DNA from 2 places in the Symbiobacterium ostreiconchae genome. Region 1 is predicted to be linked to the other one. Evidence: predicted binding sites of a transcription regulator. Region 1 holds the regulator's gene; the other holds the start of a gene.

What was found. The regulator HrcA, encoded in region 1, represses chaperone genes, less so after heat shock. The targets are predictions, from matches to a motif close to TGTTAGCACTCNNNNNNNNNGAGTGCTAACA.
Region 2: the regulator HrcA is predicted to act here: its motif matches at 6,416-6,446, upstream of groES (co-chaperone GroES).

What each region holds. Positions count from the first base shown of each region.
Region 1 is NZ_AP042454.1:1,452,277-1,460,688, reverse strand. It holds gene grpE (nucleotide exchange factor GrpE) at 1-379, opposite strand, end outside; gene hrcA (heat-inducible transcriptional repressor HrcA) at 545-1,570, opposite strand; gene guaA (glutamine-hydrolyzing GMP synthase) at 1,776-3,038, opposite strand; gene hpt (hypoxanthine phosphoribosyltransferase) at 3,067-3,606, opposite strand; gene ACZ5UM_RS07265 (DUF1256 domain-containing protein) at 3,744-4,361, opposite strand; gene ACZ5UM_RS07260 (FUSC family protein) at 4,444-5,496, shown strand; gene ACZ5UM_RS07255 (hypothetical protein) at 5,529-5,891, opposite strand; gene ACZ5UM_RS07250 (NUDIX hydrolase) at 6,153-6,611, shown strand; gene ACZ5UM_RS07245 (hypothetical protein) at 6,618-7,490, shown strand; gene mobA (molybdenum cofactor guanylyltransferase) at 7,513-8,127, shown strand; gene ACZ5UM_RS07235 (GAF domain-containing sensor histidine kinase) at 8,124-8,412, shown strand, end outside.
Region 2 is NZ_AP042454.1:467,961-476,372, forward strand. It holds gene argC (N-acetyl-gamma-glutamyl-phosphate reductase) at 1-686, opposite strand, end outside; gene ACZ5UM_RS02175 (hypothetical protein) at 849-1,628, opposite strand; gene ACZ5UM_RS02180 (hypothetical protein) at 1,606-2,148, opposite strand; gene ACZ5UM_RS02185 (hypothetical protein) at 2,375-3,544, shown strand; gene ACZ5UM_RS02190 (HAD family hydrolase) at 3,564-4,346, opposite strand; gene groL (chaperonin GroEL) at 4,449-6,074, opposite strand; gene groES (co-chaperone GroES) at 6,094-6,387, opposite strand; gene ACZ5UM_RS02205 (PHP domain-containing protein) at 6,623-8,320, shown strand; gene ACZ5UM_RS02210 (hypothetical protein) at 8,324-8,412, opposite strand, start outside.

The DNA of each region.
Region 1 (8,412 bases):
CCCGTTCCAGGTTGTCGATCACGGGCAGGAGGTTGATCAGCAGCCGCTGGGTGCCGTACTGCGCGATCTCCTCCTTCTCCCGCTGCATCCGGCGCCGGTAGTTCTCAAAGTCGGCCTGCAGCCGGATCAGCCGGTCCATCAGCTCGGCCACCCGGCCCGACTCCGCCCCGGCGTCCGGTTCGGCTTCCGCTCCGGGTTCTGTTTCCGATGCCGGCTCCTCCGCGGGCGCCTGCTCCCGAGCAGCCGAAGCTGCATCCGCCTGCGCCGCGCCGCTCTCCCCGCTGCCTTCCGCTGCGGGTTCGGCGGCCGGGGCCGGCTCCGTCTGTGTCGTGTCGGTCTCCTGCTCCGGAGGAGGCTCTGCCCGAGGGGTCTTCTTCAAGTCATCCGCCACTGCTGCCGGTCACCTCTTCTCTCTTGTTAGCACTCTCAACACCTGAGTGCTAACGCATCCACAAATGAACATAGCACCCACCTCTACCCGTGTCAAGCCCCGCAGCGCGGCGCGCAAAGGCCCGGAGCCGAATCTGCCCCGGGCCCGCGGTCCCTAGAACCGCCGGTTCATTTCGCTGAGGTAGGAGGCGATCGCGTTGAGGATCGAGACCACCTTGGGATACTCCATGCGCCTGGGCCCGATCACGCCCATCTTGCCGATGATCCGGTCGCCCAGCCGGTAGGTCGCGGTGACCACCGAACAGTCGGCCAGCTCCCGCAGCCGGATCTCCTCGCCGATCTGAATCTCCACACCCTCTGACTCCCGGTCGACGCCGAGCACCGAGGCCACCGCCTCCTCCTGCTCCAGGAAGGAGAGGACCCCGCGCAGCTTCTCCACGTCCCGGAACTCGGGCTGGTCCAGCATGTGGGAGGTTCCGCCCAGGTAGAGCCGGTGCCGCTCGCCGGGCTCCAGCTTCTGCTCCAGGAAGTACAGCGCCTGCTCGAGCAGGGTGCCGTAGCGGACCAGCTCCCGCTGCAGGCTCTGCAGGGCCGTCCGGGAGAGCGTCTCCACCCGCTGGCCCCGCAGGTGCTCGCTGAGGAGCGCCGCCACCTGCTGCAGCTCCAGCATGGTGACCTCCAGGGGGACCTCCACCACCTGGTTCTCCACCAGGCCGCTGTCGGTGATGTAGATCAGCAGGGCGCGGTCCTGGCCGAGGGGCACCAGGCGGATCTCCTTGAACACGGCTTTCTCGAACTGCGGGCCGGAGATGACGGCCGTGAGCTGGGTCGTCTCCGAGAGCAGCCGGGCCGTCTCGCGCACCAGCGTGTCGAACTCGCGGATCTTGCGCTGGAACGTCCGGCGGATGGCCTCCTGCTCGGCGGGGTTGATGGGCCGCTCCGGCATGAGGCAGTCGACGTAGTAGCGGTACCCCCGGTCCGACGGGATCCGCCCGGCCGACGTGTGCGGCTGCTCCAGGTAGCCCATCTCTTCGAGGTCCGACATCTCATTGCGGATCGTCGCCGGACTGACGCCCAGGTTGTACTTGCGTGCGATCGTGCGGGACCCGACCGGCTCGGCGGTGGCGACGTAGTCCTCGATAATGGCCTGCAGTACCTTGTTCTTGCGGTCATCAATCACGGGGTGTCACCTCCGGATGACCCCGGAACCACGGACCATACGGGCGCTGACCCCTTTTAGCAGTCAACGCCCGAGAGTGCTAACGCGCTCAGCTTGAACATAGCATCAAACGTTCGGAGAGTCAAGGGGACCGAGGCCCGCCCGGGCCGCACCAAGAAGGAGCCGGCGGCCTGCGGCCCCGGCTCCGGCTGCTTCCGAACCTGTGTTACTCCCACTCGATGGTGCCCGGAGGTTTGGGCGTGACGTCGTACACCACGCGGTTGACGTGGGGCACTTCCCGCACGATCCGGCCGGTGATGCGCTGCAGCACCTCCCAGGGCAGCGGGTAGACGTCGGCGGTCATCGCATCATCCGAGGTCACGGCCCGGAGCACGATGGGATAGGCGTACGTCCGCTCGCCGTCCTGCACCCCGACGCTGCGCACGTCCGGGAGCACGGCGAAGGCCTGCCAGAGCCGGTCGTACAGGCCGGCGCGGCGGATCTCTTCGATATAGATGGCATCGGCCTCCCGCAGGATGTCCAGCTTGGCCCGATTGACCTCCCCCAGCACCCGCACGCCCAGGCCCGGACCGGGGAAGGGATGGCGCCCGACGATCTCTTCGGGCACGCCGAGCGCGCGGCCGACCGCCCGCACCTCGTCCTTGAACAGCTCACGGAAGGGCTCGATCAGCTCGAACTGCATATCCTCGGGCAGCCCGCCGACGTTGTGGTGCGACTTGATCACCCCGGCGGTGCCCGTGCCCGACTCGATGACGTCCGGGTACACGGTGCCCTGCACCAGGAAGTCCACCCGGCCCAGCTTGCGGGCCTCGTCCTCGAAGACCCGGATGAACTCGTTGCCGATGATCTTCCGCTTCTGCTCGGGGTCCGTGACGCCCTTCAGCTTGCTGAGGAACCGGTCGGCGGCGTCCACGTGAACCAGCCGGATGTGGAAGTGGTCGCGGAACGTGCGCACCACCTGCTCGGGCTCGCCCTTCCGCATGAGGCCGTGGTCCACGAAGATGCAGGTGAGCTGGTCGCCGATGGCCCGGTGCACCAGGACGGCCGCCACCGAGGAGTCGACGCCGCCGGAGAGGGCGCAGAGCACCTTCCCCTCGCCGACCCGCCGGCGAATGGCCTCCACCTGCTCGGCGATGAACGACTCGGTGGTCCAGGTGGGCGCACAGCCGGCGACATTGAAGAGGAAGTCCGCCAGCAGGGCCCGCCCCTCTTCGGTATCGGCCGACTCCGGGCGGAACGACTGCCCGGGGCCGAGCACCGGAATGGCGGGAGGAAAGGTTTCGGCCTCCGCAGCAGACCCGGCGCAGAGGATGATGCCCTTGACCGGCGCCTCGCGGTAGCGCGCCGCGGGCGCGTCCGCCGGCCACACCTCACAGTAGACCTGCCGCTGCCTGACGAGGCGGGCGATGCTCTGGCCGTAGCGGCCGGTGGGATCCACGACGACGATGCGTTCACGATTCTGCGCCATGCTGCTGCTCCTTTCGCTGGGACCCGCGTCAGCTGCGGTACATTTCAGGCTTCAGAACACAGATATCCCGGAGGTTCCGGTACTTCTCGGCGTAGTCCAGCCCCATGCCGACCACGAAGAAGTCCGGCACCTCGAAGCCGCGGTAGTCGATGGTCACGTCGACCTTGCGCCGGGAAGGCTTGTCCAGCAGCGCCGCCACCTTCAGCGTGGCCGGACCCCGCTGCGACAGGTACTCCTTGAGGAACTTGATCGTCAGCCCCGTGTCCACGATGTCCTCGACGATCAGGACATGACGCCCCTCCAGCGTGTAGTCCAGGTCCAGCAGGACCCTGTGCACACCGGTGGACTTGGTCGCGGCGCCATAGGAGGCGATGCGCATGAAGTCCAGTTCCGCGGGAATCGTGATGGCCCGGAAGAGGTCGGAGCAGAAGAGAGCCGCCCCCTTCAGAATGCCAACGACCACCAGGTCCTTGCCCCGGAAGTCCTCGGAGATCTGCGCCCCCAGTTCCCTGATCTTCGCCTGAATCTCTTGCTCTGAGATCAGGACGCGCTCAATATCTTGCTGCACCGCTGCGGTCTCCTCTCCTACCCTGGGGTGTCTGGTTTTGGCAACAGTCTACCCATCCTGCCAACCAGCGTCAAGGGCGCGAAAAAGGGTTCGCCGGGGGCGGCGGCGAACCTTTGCGAGATTGTGGTCGTGATCCGTCAGGCGAGGCCGGTCCGGGCGGCGGAGGGGCTCCGGAAAAGCGCCCCCGACTCGTAGGCCGCCCAGAAGGCGAGGATTCCGTCCGCGATCACCTCTGCCATGCCGACCGTCTGGTCGAGATCGGCAAACCAGATCATGAACGGGAAGTTGGCCATGCCGCCCATGATGTGGAGGTGGCCCACCTGGGGCAGGACCTTTCCCATGGCCGCGCCCGGCTTCAGCGGCCCCCGGTTCAGCGTGAGCCGCCCCGGCCGGCCCACGGCGGCGTCGACGGCGATGATGTAAGGCAGCCGCTCACGGCGCAGCGCGCGGGTCCACGCCTCAGAAAGCCGCTCCCGCAGGTTGGCGGCGTGCACGGGATCTTCGAGATCTCCCACATGTTCGCCCCGGAAGCCCTTGCGCTTCAGGAACCAGCCCGTGAACGGCCCCAGGGCATCGCCCGTCGAACTGGTGGCGCCCACCAGGAAGAAAACCGGAAAGTACCGCTCCGGCTGCGCCAGCGCGCGGAACTGCGCCGCGATGGCGCCGGCCAGGCGTTCGGGCGCCCTCGGGTCCTCGAAGTGCATGTCCAGCAGCGGCAGCCCCCCTGCTGCCGGCCCGGGGAAGTCACGGCTCACCGCCCACTCCTCCTCGTGACTGCTATTTCATACTATACCAGCTCCTTTCTATGATGTCAATTGCTGGATAAGGTGATAGTGGATGGATCTTCCCCTGCGTGTGCTCCAGCCGTTCCTCGGCGCGCGCATCCTGAAGACCGGCGTCGCGGTCTTCCTGACCCTGGCCCTGCTGCACCGGCTGGGATCGGCCTACGCGACGTTCGGCGCGGTGGCGGCCGTGCTCGCCGTGCAGCCCTCCATCACCCAGGCCAGGAACGCCTTCCAGCAGCAGCTGGTGGGCAACGCCGTGGCCGGGGCGGTGGCCACGCTGCTCGGGCTGTGGCTGCCGGTGAACCCCCTCACCATGGCTCTGGGCGCCGTCCTGACCCTGGGCATCCTGGTGCGCTTCCGCCTCTCGGAAGCCGCCGGGCTGGCCGTGGTCGTGGTCCTGTTCGTCATGGACCGGCCGGCCCACGATTTCCTCCTGTACACCCTCGGGCGCATGGGCACCATCGTCGTCGGGATGACGGTCGGCTTCCTGGTGAACCGGCTGATCCGCCCGCCCGACGCCCTCCGGCGGGCGCGCAGCGAACTGGCGGAGGCCCACCGGCACCTGGACCGGAGCCTGAACCGGCTGCTCCTCAGCCTCAGCCACCCGGAGGACGATCCCGTGGAGCAGGTCCTGGCGGATGCCGACATCGCCCGCCGGCACCTCTCCGCCGCCCGCACCCTGGTCGATTTCGGCGCGGCGGAAGGGCGGCAGGAGGAAGCCGGGATGCTGCGGCAGGTGCACGACGCCCTGGAGGGGTTCCTCCCCGCCGCCGCCGACATCCACCGGGCGGTCCGGGAGGCCGGGGGAATGGCCCACGGGCCCGAGCGGGAGGCGTTCACGGCAGCCGTGAAGGCGCTCCAGGCCTACGCCCGCGCCGTCCTGGAGGGCCTGCTGCAGGGGACGGCGATCGATCCGGATGCCGCCCGGCGCTGCGACAGCGCGCTGGCCGCCTTCGCCGGCTCCGTGGCGCACCTGATCGACCGCCGCGACCGCCGGGAATTCGGGCTGCAGCTGCATCTGATCCTGGCCGAGATGCGTCATATGGTGTGGCGGCTCAGCGGCCTCGCCCGGCTGGCCAGGACAGGCGGACGGCAGGCGCCGTAACCGGCCCTGCCGCCCGCATCCGCTCGTGTCCGTCACTGCACCTGGCCATACCCCGGGTAGTAGCCGTAGGGAATGCCCGCCATTCCCGGCGGGTACTGCTTGGCGAAGCCGCCGCCGGGCACGGGGGCCCAGCCGGGCATCTTGCCGAACCCGCCCTTGTCGAAGGGCATTCCCTTGCCAAAGGGCATCCCCTTGCCGGAAGGCATCCCCTTGCCAAAGGGCATCCCCTTACCGAAGGGCATCCCCTGGCCGAAGGGCATCCCCTTACCGAAGGGCATCCCCTGGCCGAAGGGCATCCCCTTACCGAAGGGCATCCCCTGGCCGAAGGGCATACCCGTCCCGAACAGCATCGGCGCCTGGCCGAAAGGCATGGCCGCCATGTCATCCCAGTTCATCGGGTCACCCCCTCCGTCAGGTTATGAAGCGCTCGCAGGCGGTGTCCGCAGGGCTGACCGGCCCCCGCAGCGGCATCCGCCCGCTGGGCGTCTGGAACCGGAGGACCGGGGCGCGAGCAGCCCCCCGACGTTCGGCTTTCCGGGCGTCGCTTTGCCGCGGAATCGAGTCCAGAGCATGTGGTTCACCTCACAGACCCAGCCTATGATTGAACCCCCGCGGCGGACCCGAAAAAGCGATACGTTAAGGAGCGGTTCAACGCGATGACGGCTGTGACCCGTGACTTCACCGTGGCCACCTTCGTGGTGCACGAGGGCAAGGTCCTCCTCCTCTGGCACCGGAAGCTGGGCATGTGGCTGCCGCCCGGGGGCCACATCGAGCCCAACGAACTGCCCGACGAGGCAGCCGTGCGCGAGGTGCGGGAGGAGGCCGGGATTGAGGTGCGGCTGATCTCGCCGCCCGCCCTGCCGCCCATTCCGGGGCCGCGGCAGCTCGCCCGGCCCGAGGGCATCCAGCTGGAACAGATCGCGCCGGGCCACGAGCACATCGACCTCATCTACTTCGCGCGCCCGGCCGATCCCCGGGCCGTCGGCCTCATGGCCAACCACGAGGTCGAACGGGTGGGCTGGTACGGCCCCGACGAGCTGGACCGGATTCCGCTGACCGCCGAGGTGCGGGCCTGGATCCAGAAAGCCCTGGCTGCGGCCGCAGAACGGGAGTGAGCAGCAGTGCGCCGATTCCTCATCGTGCTCGGACTGGTGCTGGCGCTGCTGGCCGGCTGCGCCCGTGCGGAACCCACGGCCGAGGCGGCCGCCGGCGCGGCCCGGAGCTTTATGGAGTCGCTGGCGGCCGGCAGCTTCGAGGGGGTCTGGGGCGCGCTGACCGCGGAGGCCCGCCGCCGCATGGATGCGGAGATCGTCGCCGCCTGGCTGGCCGGCCGCCACGTCGCGTTCGAGGGCGTGGGCGAGGCCCGGGAGATCGAGCCCGGGGTGATGCAGGTGCCCCTGGTGGGCGTCACCGTCCGCGACCCCGGCCGTTCCGTGCGCTGGCCGCAGTCCTGGCTGACCCTCCGCTGGGAGGACGAGCGCTGGGCCGTCGCGTGGGCGGAGCCGCTCTTCGAGCCGGCCGAAACCGCCTACCACAACACGCTGTACCAGGAGCAGCTGGACCTGGCCCGCGACATCGTCGCCATCGACCCTTACCACTACCGCGGCCATCTCGAGCTCCACTACGCCTACCGGGGCCTGGGGCGTTTCCGGCAGGCGGAGCACGCGCTGAACACCGCCTGGGCGCGCGCCTCGGCGGCCCAGAAAGCCGACGTGATGGCCGCCCGGGCCCGGTACAAGCTGGCGCTGGGCGCGCCGGATGACGCCCTGGCGCACGCCCGCAGCGCGGTGGAACTGGCCCTTCCGTATGTACCGGGGACCTATTCCCCGGCGTGGCAGGCCGAGACGCTGATCGTGGGCGCACAGGCTGCTTTGGCCCTGGGCGACCGCGAGGCCGCGGCAGAGCTGGCCGACCGGGCCGCGGCTGCCGATCCGGAGAGCGCCGCTCTGGCGGTCTTCCGCTACCAGCTGGCCGCAGGCAGCCTGTCGCCGTAAGCAAATACGAGGTGAGGATCTGGTGGATGGGAAGTTGGAGGCCTGCGGCGTCATCCTGGCCGGGGGCCGGTCCAGCCGCATGGGCCGGAACAAGGCCCTGCTCATGCTGGACGGGGAGACGCTGATCGCCCGCCTGGCGCGGCGGTTCTCCGCCTGGTTCCGGCAGGTGGTCATCGTGACCAACACGCCGGAGGAATACGGCTTTCTCGGCATTCCCATGGTGAGCGACCGCATTCCGGGCCTCGGGCCGCTGGCCGGCCTGGAGGCCGGGCTGCAGGCGAGCCGGTACGAGCACGCGTTTTTCTGCGCGGTGGACATGCCCTTCGTCGACGAGTCCCTGGTGCGGTTTATGGTAGAGGCAGCGCCCGGCTACGATATTGTCGTGCCGGCGCCAGACGGCGAGTATGAACCCATGCACGCCGTGTACGGCCGGGGCTGCCTGCCCAGCATCGCCCGCAACCTGGATGCGCGCCGGCTGCGCCTGGTCTCGATCTTCCCGGAGGTGCGCGTGCGGGAGATCGGCGGCGCCGAACTGGCCCAATTCGGCGATCCCGAGCGCCTGTTCTTCAACTGCAACACGCCCGAAGACCTGGAGCGGGCACGCCGCTGGCTGGAGGAAGAAGGTCGATCTCGTTGAGACGGCCCAGCGCTCTCTGGATCTCGCTCAGCTCGCTCACCCTGGTGGCCGCCGCGGCGCTCCTCCTGCCGCTGGAGTTTCCGGCCAAGGGCGAGCCGCTGCCGCCTCCCGGCGCGGCGCTGCTGCCGGTGGCGGTGATCGCGCTCCTGGTGTGGCTGGCCCAGCCCTGGCGCGTGGCCATCCGCGGGGCCAGGGGCGACATCTCGATCTCCATGGCCATCGACGTGGCGGCGATGCTCCTCTTCCACCCCTTCATCGCCGCCCTGGGCTCGGCGGTCGGCACGG
Region 2 (8,412 bases), 980 kb from region 1:
AGCACCGGCTCGCCCGCCAGGTCCGAGAGGGTCTGCTCGATCTCCGGCGTGTGCCGATGGGTCCCGGCGATGTTGTAGGCCTTGAAGTTTTCGTTGACCTCCGAGAAGTGCACGCCGAGGCTCACCCCCCGGCCGGCGCCGGAGACGCCGGACTTGGCGTCGAAGATGATGCCGGTCGTCTCCACCACGCCTGCCTTCAAGAGCGGCGCCGCCGCCAGCGCGCACGCGGTGGGGTAGCAGCCGGGGTTGCCCACCAGCCGGGCGCCCCGGATCTGCTCCCGGTACAGCTCCGGCAGGCCGTAGACCGCCTCGGCCAGGAGCGCGGGCGCCGTGTGCGGCTTCTTGTACCACTGCTCGTAGACCGCCACGTCCCGCAGGCGGAAGTCGGCCCCCAGGTCGATCAGCCGCCGGCCCGCCGCCAGCACCGCCGGCGCCAGGGCCATGGTGAGGCCGTGGGGCAGCGAGGTGAAGACCACGTCGCACGCCGCCAGGGCCTCGGGCGTCGCCTCCTGGCCGACCAGGTCCGCCCGCCCGCCCAGGTGCGGGTACACCTCGGCCAGGCGCTGTCCCTGGTAGCTCTCGGTGCCGGCCACCACCACCTCCGCCTCGGGGTGCAGCCCCAGCAGCCGGATCAGCTCCACGCCGGTGTAGCCGGTGGCCCCGGCGATGCCCACACGTATCGTCATCCTTGCGGCCCCCCACCCCAGTTCTTGTTGCATAATCATAACGCTATGTGTATAAAGATGCAATCCCCGGAATGCCCCTTGGGGCACCGGACCTCTCCATGATAAATCCATCCCGGGCCCTGTCCAAAGGAGCCCGGGATGTTTCTTGCTGGAAAACCGCCGTCAGCCCCGGTTCCGGGCCTCCGGCGCCATCCGGATGACCACTTCGACCTCGTCTCCCACCGCCGCGCCCACCGACACCGTGACCGGGTGATCCTTCAGCGCCGCCCGCAGCCGCCCGGCCAGTGCGGCAGCCTCTGCGCCGGCGCAGCGGACGCAGATGGCCTCCTCGTCGCGGCTGCCGTCCTCCCGGGTGGCGTAGGGCAGGGCGCGGCGGCGGCTGGTCGCCTCCACCAGACCCACCACCGGGTCCGGCACCGGCCGCCGGACCAGCGGCCCGGCGGACAGATTCCCTTCCGCTGAGGTGGGGAACGCCAGCCGGACCAGCCCCCGGAAGAAGAAGTAGAACGTGCCGCTCTGCAGGGCCAGCTGGTGCACAAACTCGCCGGATCCTGCCAGGGGGACCAGCACGTACCGCACCGCCAGCAGCGGCACCGCGTAGGCGTACAGGCTGGATCCGGCGCGCCGGCGCAGCACCAGGCCGAGCGCCGGCAGGACGAGCCCCGCCGCCAGGGGGGTCCAGTGAACCGCAGCGGCTTGGCCCGGGCCGATGTACAGGAGTCCCAGCGCCGCCAGCCCCACCGCCAGCAGGACCGGCTCCCGCAAGCGGCGGGCGGCCAGGTTGGCCAGGGCGTACAGCGCGACAAAGGCCATACCCATCAGGAAGCCCACGAGGAAGAGCGGCCATGAGGGGGAGCGGCCGGAAAGCCAGGGGACCCCGGCGGCCGCGAACAGCGCCGTGCCAAGCAAGAGCAGCAGCTCAACGATCAGCAGTCTCGTCAACGCCATCCCCCCACCTCGGCGCCGCCCACTCCCGCAGCAGGGCCAGCAGCCGCGGCGAGGGCCGGATGGCCACCGCCCGGCGCAGGCCGTCCGGGCCGCGCCCGATCACCACCCAGCAGGCCGTGCGGGCCAGCACGACCGGCGGGTACCATTCCACGTCCGGAACCTCCAGCTCCCCGGCCGCCGAGCCGCTCCCATCCCACCGTCGGAGCCAGCGTTGCAGGCGGATGGGGTGGCCGAGGTCGAACTCCACCGCCCGGCGCCCCTGCGCGACCCGGAACTGCCGCTGACCGAGTTCGTAGCGGATCGTCAGCAGCGCGTAAGCCAGGAACCCGAGATAGACCGCCAGACCCAGCAGCAGGAAGAGGCCGGTGAACTCCAGCGGGCGGGCCGCGCCGGGCGCCGCCCGGATGCGCGCGATCAGCCAGCCGCCGGTCAGGCAGACGGCCAGCAGCAGGGCGCCGACCAGGCACCGCTCCGCACGGGTCTCAGGCCGCTCCTGGTAGTGACCGTCCCCCAAGACCTCTCCCTCCCATGAACCGTTTCAGCATAGACGTTCTGCCACAAGACCGGCATTTCCTCTCCAGGGGCCACGCCAATTGGCACACGAACGCACCGAAATGCGAGACGAATGTGCTATTCGAATTGCCCCATAATGGTTCTAAGCTGGTATGTTCGGACACCCGGTCCAATGGTAAGGTGAAAGTGGAGGAACAGACCGCTCCGGCTGAAAGGGGGCTGATCGTATGACGAACATCGTCCACCCGCGTCCGGCGACATGTCCGCACGAACCGTTCGCCCAGCGCACCGCCGGCGGCCTGTTCGCGGCTCCCTGGACCGGCCGGTCGCCTGCGGATGAGATCGCGAGCGTCGAAAGCCTGTCGGCCCGCCTGAACCAGGAACCTGCACACCGGGAGGACATCACCCTCGCCCTGGGCCATCTCCTGGCCGTGCGCGGCCACTGCCAGCGAGCGGCCTCCGCCCTGGAACATCTCACCTGCCGCAAGCACTATGCCGAAGCGCTGAAAGAATGCGAGTCGGCGCTGTTCCGGCTGCACAGCTGTGAAGGCGCCGATGCAGCCGCCCTCACGGCCTGGGCGATGGGGGTCCACGCCCTGATCCGCGCCCAGCTGACCCTGACGGAGGACCCCGCCGCAGCCCGCGCCCTGGCGTCGGAAGCCCTGGCCCGGCTGAGCGGCCCGCACACGGCCCTGACCCGCGGCGCCGAGGCCGACGCCCTGTCGGCCCTGCGGCTCCAGCGGGAGACGGCTGAACTCGAAAACCGGCTCCTGCAGCTGCCCGAGGACGTGCGCGCCGTGACCGACGCGGCTGAGCAGGCCGCGGAGAGCCAGCTGCAGACCCTCAACCTGGCCGTCTCCGCACTGCGCCGGCGCTTCGACCAGGCGTTTGCCTGGACGGTGGGCTGGGGCGCCCTCAACCTGCTGCTCATGGCTGCGGCCCCGCTCAACGCCCTCTGGCTGCCGACCGTTCCCTGGTCGATTCCGTTCATCGTGCTGCTGCCCGTCCTCTGGTGGGCGACGTGGGCCCTGCCCTTCCGCGACGGGCTGCCCTTCTTCGCCGCCGTCCGCCAGCTGCGGGTGCAGGCGATTGCGGACCTGCGGGAAGCCGCGGGGGACCTGACGCCTCCCCGGGAGCGGCTGGCGGCGGAACTGGAGCCGCTGCTCGAGTTCGGCGCGGAGGCGGAGCGGCGGCTGCGCCGGTTCTACCTCTTCCGGATGCCCGAGCAGTACGAGACGGTGTGGAAGGCCCGGGCCATCGCCGAGGGCGCGCTGGACCGGCTCCGGGGCGCCTGGATCGCGGACATGATCGACGCGCCGGCCGCACCGCTCCGGGAGGTGCTGAAGACGAGCGAGCGGGTCTCGGCCATCATCGGCGTGCGCCTGGCCGAGTCGTGAGAACCACGGCCCCGTCCCGTCACCCCCGCTTCTCCAGCCACGGGAGAAGCGCAGAGAGATCCGTACACTCCAAGTCGGCCGGGTAGCGCGCATCGCGGGCCCGGCCGACCCGCTGCACCCACACGGTCAGCAGGCCGGCGGCCCGTCCGCCGGCCACGTCGCGCCCGGGGTTGTCCCCGACCATCACGGCCTCCTCCGGCGCGACGCCCAGCTCCCGGCAGATATGGTGGAAGATCCCCGGGTCGGGCTTGCCGCAGTCGATCTCCCCCGAGATCGCCACGGCGTCAAACTCCTTATCCAGGCCGGACCCGGCCAGCTTGGTGCGCTGCAGGTCGGGCACGCCGTTGGTCACGATGCCCAGCCGGTAATCCCGCGCCCGCAGCGCGGCCAGCAGCGGGTCCACCTCGGGATAGCGCGGGTACCGCCGCCGGGCGTCCATGAACCGCTCGGCCATCGCGGCGGCCAGCGCGTCGTCCTGCACCCCCTGTGCGGCCAGGGCACGGCGCCACACGGCCACCCGGTAGCCCGGCGCCCACGCCCGGAGCCCGAGAATATCCGGGTGGTCACCCCGGTCGTAACGGGCCCACAGCCCCTCGGCTGCGCTGTGGCCGATGCGCTCACAGTACGCGGCGTGGGGCCCCTCGGCCCACAGACGCCGGGCCTCTTCCCAGGCCCGGGCCGCCAGCTGCCCGGCATCCACCCCCGGCCCGGCCAGCGCCGCCGCAGCCATGAACGCCTCCCGCGTGACGGCTTCGTCGAGGATCAGCGTCTCATCCAGGTCGAACAGGACCGCCCTGATCAAACGGTTCACCTCCTGCTGTTTGAGCCATATTATCACATCGCGGGCAAAGGCGAAGACCCCCTGGCACATCGCCAGGGGGTCGCTCTTGCCGCCGGAGTGGCATTACATCATGTCCATGCCGGGCGCCGGGGCGTTGTTCTCCTTCTTCTCGGGCTTCTCGGTGACCAGCGCCTCGGTGGTCAGGATGAGCGCAGCGATGGAAGCAGCGTTCTGCAGGGCGGAGCGGGTCACCTTCACCGGGTCGATGATGCCGGCGGCGACCATGTCGACGTACTCCTCCTTCAGGGCGTCGAAGCCGTGGCCAGTCGGCAGGCTGCGGACCTTCTCCACGACGACGGAGCCCTCGAGGCCGCCGTTCTCGACGATGCACCGCAGCGGCTCCTCGACCGCCCGCCGGACGATCTGGGCGCCGACCTTCTCGTCGCCCTCCAGCGTCTTGATGAGCTCGTCGATGGCCTTCTGGGTCTGCAGCAGCGCGACGCCGCCGCCAGCGACGATGCCCTCCTCGACGGCCGCCCGGGTGGCGTTGAGGGCGTCCTCGATGCGGAGCTTCTTCTCCTTCAGCTCGACCTCGGTGGCCGCGCCGACCTTGATGACGGCCACGCCGCCGGCCAGCTTGGCCAGCCGCTCCTGCAGCTTCTCACGGTCGAAGTCCGAGGTGGTCTCCTCGATCTGCCGCTTGATGGCGGCGACCCGGTTCTTGATGGCCTCGCTGGAACCGGCGCCGTCGATGATGGTGGTCTTCTCCTTCTCGACGCGGACCTGGCGGGCCTGGCCGAGCATCTCGATGGTGGCGTTCTCGAGCTTGCGGCCCAGCTCCTCGGAGACGACCTCGCCGCCGGTCAGGATGGCGATGTCCTCCAGCATGGCCTTGCGGCGGTCGCCGAAGCCCGGAGCCTTGACGGCCGCGACCTGCAGGGTGCCGCGCAGCTTGTTCACGACCAGGGTGGCCAGCGCCTCGCCCTCGACGTCCTCCGCGATGATCAGCAGCGGCTTGCCGCGCTGCACGACCTTCTCCAGCACCGGCAGCAGGTCCTGGACAGCGGAGATCTTCTTATCCGTGATGAGGATATAGGGCTCGTTCAGGACGGCCTCCATCTTCTCGGTATCGGTGACCATGTAGGCGGAGACGTAGCCCCGGTCGAACTGCATGCCCTCGACGGTCTCCAGCTCGGTATGGAGCGTCTTGGACTCCTCGACGGTGATCACGCCGTCCTTGCCCACGGTGTCCATCGCCTTGGCGACCAGCTCGCCGATCTCCTTGTCGTTGTTGGCGGAGATGGCGGCGACCTCGGCGATGGCCTTGTTGGTCTCGACCGGAATGGCCTGCTTGCGCAGCTCCTCAACCGCCACCTCGACGGCCTTCTCGATGCCCCGCTTCAGGATCATCGGGTTGGCGCCGCCGGTGACGTTCTTCAGGCCCTCCTTCACGATGGCCTGAGCCAGCACGGTGGAGGTGGTGGTGCCGTCGCCCGCGACGTCGTTGGTCTTGGTGGCGACCTCCTTGACCAGCTGGGCGCCCATGTTCTCGAACGGATCCTCGAGCTCGATCTCACGGGCGATGGTCACGCCGTCATTGGCGACGGCAGGGGCGCCGAACTTCTTATCGAGCACGACGTTCCGGCCGCGGGGACCGAGGGTGACCTTCACCGTATTGGCAAGCGCATCAACGCCGGCCTGGAGCTTCCGCCGGGCGGCCTCGTCGAAGATAATCTGCTTCGCCGTCATCGATTGCAGACCTCCCTAACTAACCCTGAACGATGGCGAGAATGTCCCGCTCGCCGTCCAGGATGATGTACTCCTCGCCGTCGATCTTGACCTCGGTGCCCGCGTACTTGGAGAAGATGACGGTGTCGCCCTCCTTGACCTCGAGCTCCACCTTCGACCCGGACTCCAGGGTACGGCCGGGGCCCACGGCGATGACCTTACCCTGCTGGGGCTTCTCCTTCGCGGTGTCGGGCAGCACAATGCCGCTCTTGGTGCGCTCTTCCTTCTCGAGCGGCTTGATGACAACCCGAGCGCCCAACGGCTTGATGTTCATCTTGAAGGTCCCTCCTCAGTGCTGAGTCTGTTAGCACTCATTCCGCCCGAGTGCTAACACCATGACCTATGATAGAAAAGGAACCGGAGGGAGTCAAGCCCCTCCGTTCGCTTTTTTTGCTGTCCCCGCTGGCGCGGAAAGACAGCCCGGGCGGCGGATCGGGTAGAATGAGCGGTGAACAGGCAGGGGGCGCGGGCCCGGACCCGGGCGGCGCTCCCCTGGGGGAGGCGGAACCGTGGACAACCTGACCGTGGCCGAAGCCCTCTACGAGATCGCAGACCTGCTGGAGTTCACCGGCGGCGACCCGTTCAAGGTCCGCGCCTACCGCAAGGCCGCCGAGGCCCTGGGCCTCCTCCCGGACCCGGTGACGGACCTGGTGCGGGAGGGGCGGCTCACCCGCATCCCCGGGAGCGGCAAGGCCATCGCCGCCAAGGTGACTGAGATGGTGGAGACGGGGCGCATCGCCTACCTGGAGGAGCTGCGCCAGGCGGTGCCGCCCGGCGTGCTGGACCTCACCCGGGTGCCGGGCCTCGGCGCACGGACCGCCATGCTGCTGTACCGGCGGCTGGGCATCGACAGCCTGGAGGCGCTGGAGCTGGCCGCGCGGGAAGGGAAGCTGCGCGACCTGCCGGGGTTCGGACCCCGGAAGGAGGCGGCGCTGCTGCAGGCCGCCGCGCAGGTGCGCCGGCGGCCGGAGCGGCTCTCCATCGGCACAGCCGGGCCGGTTGCAGAGGCAGTCGCCGGCCGGCTGCGCGCCCACCCTGCCGTCCTGCAGGTGGCCGTGGCCGGCTCGATCCGCCGGCGGGCGGAGACGGCGGGGGACATCGACCTGGTCATCGCCACCCGGGACCCCGCCGCGGTCCGGGCGGCCCTCAGCGCCCTGCCGCCGCTGCCCCTGCCGCTGGACCCCGTGCTGGTGCCGCCGGAGGACTTCCCGCTGGCGCTGTTCGAGCGAACGGGATCGGCGGCCCACGTGGCCGAGGTCGCCAGGATGGCAACAGCGCCCGTGACCCTGACGGAATCCGGTGCGGACGTTGCGGCAGATCCCGGTGCGAGCGTTCCGGCGGATCGCGGCCCGGGCGAATCCGACGAGGCCGACGCCGAGGTCTATCGCGCCCGGGGGCTCCTCTTCATCCCGCCGGAGCTGCGGGAGGGACGCGGCGAGATCGCCGCCGCCCTGGCCCGCCGCCTCCCCCGCCTGATTGCACGCGCCGACCTGAAGGGCGACCTGCACGTGCACACCTCCGCCTCTGACGGCACGGCGACCCTGGCCGAGATGGCCGAGGCGGCCCGGGCGATGGGCCACCAGTACCTGGCCATCTGCGATCACTCCCAGTCGCTGCGCATCGCCCGCGGCCTGAGCCCCGAGCGGCTGCGGGAGCAGGTGGCCGCGATCCGCCGCCTGGACCAGTGGCCGGACTTCCGGCTGCTGGCAGGGGCCGAGGTGGACATCCTGCGGGACGGCACACTGGACTACCCCGATGCGCTCCTGGCCGAGCTGGACGTGGTGGTGGCCTCGATCCACAGCCACCTGAACCTCCCGGCGGAAGAGCAGACCCAACGGCTGCTCCGGGCCATCGAAAATCCCCACGTCGACATCATCGGCCACCCCTTCGGCCGGGTCATCGGTCGCCGGGAGCCCATGGCCCTGGACTTCCCGCGCATCCTGGAGGCCTGCGCCCGCACCGGCACCGCCCTGGAGATCTCGGCCAGCCCCTCACGGCTCGACCTCTCCGCCGAGCATGCCCGCATGGCGAAGGAGGCGGGGGTGAAGCTGGTCATCAACACCGACGCCCACTCGGTGCGGGAGCTGGAGCTGCTCCCCTACGGCGTAGGCCAGGCCCGCCGGGGCTGGATCGAGCCGGGGGACGTGGTCAACGCCTGGGATCTGCCCGAACTGCTCGAGTGGCTGGGGCGGTCCAGCCCGGCCTGACCGTCACGCCGTCACCCGGGTCAGCAGGCCGCTCCTGGGCGGCGCCCCCCGGGGGCCCACGCCCAGCGTCATCCGGTTGTTGTCCACTACCG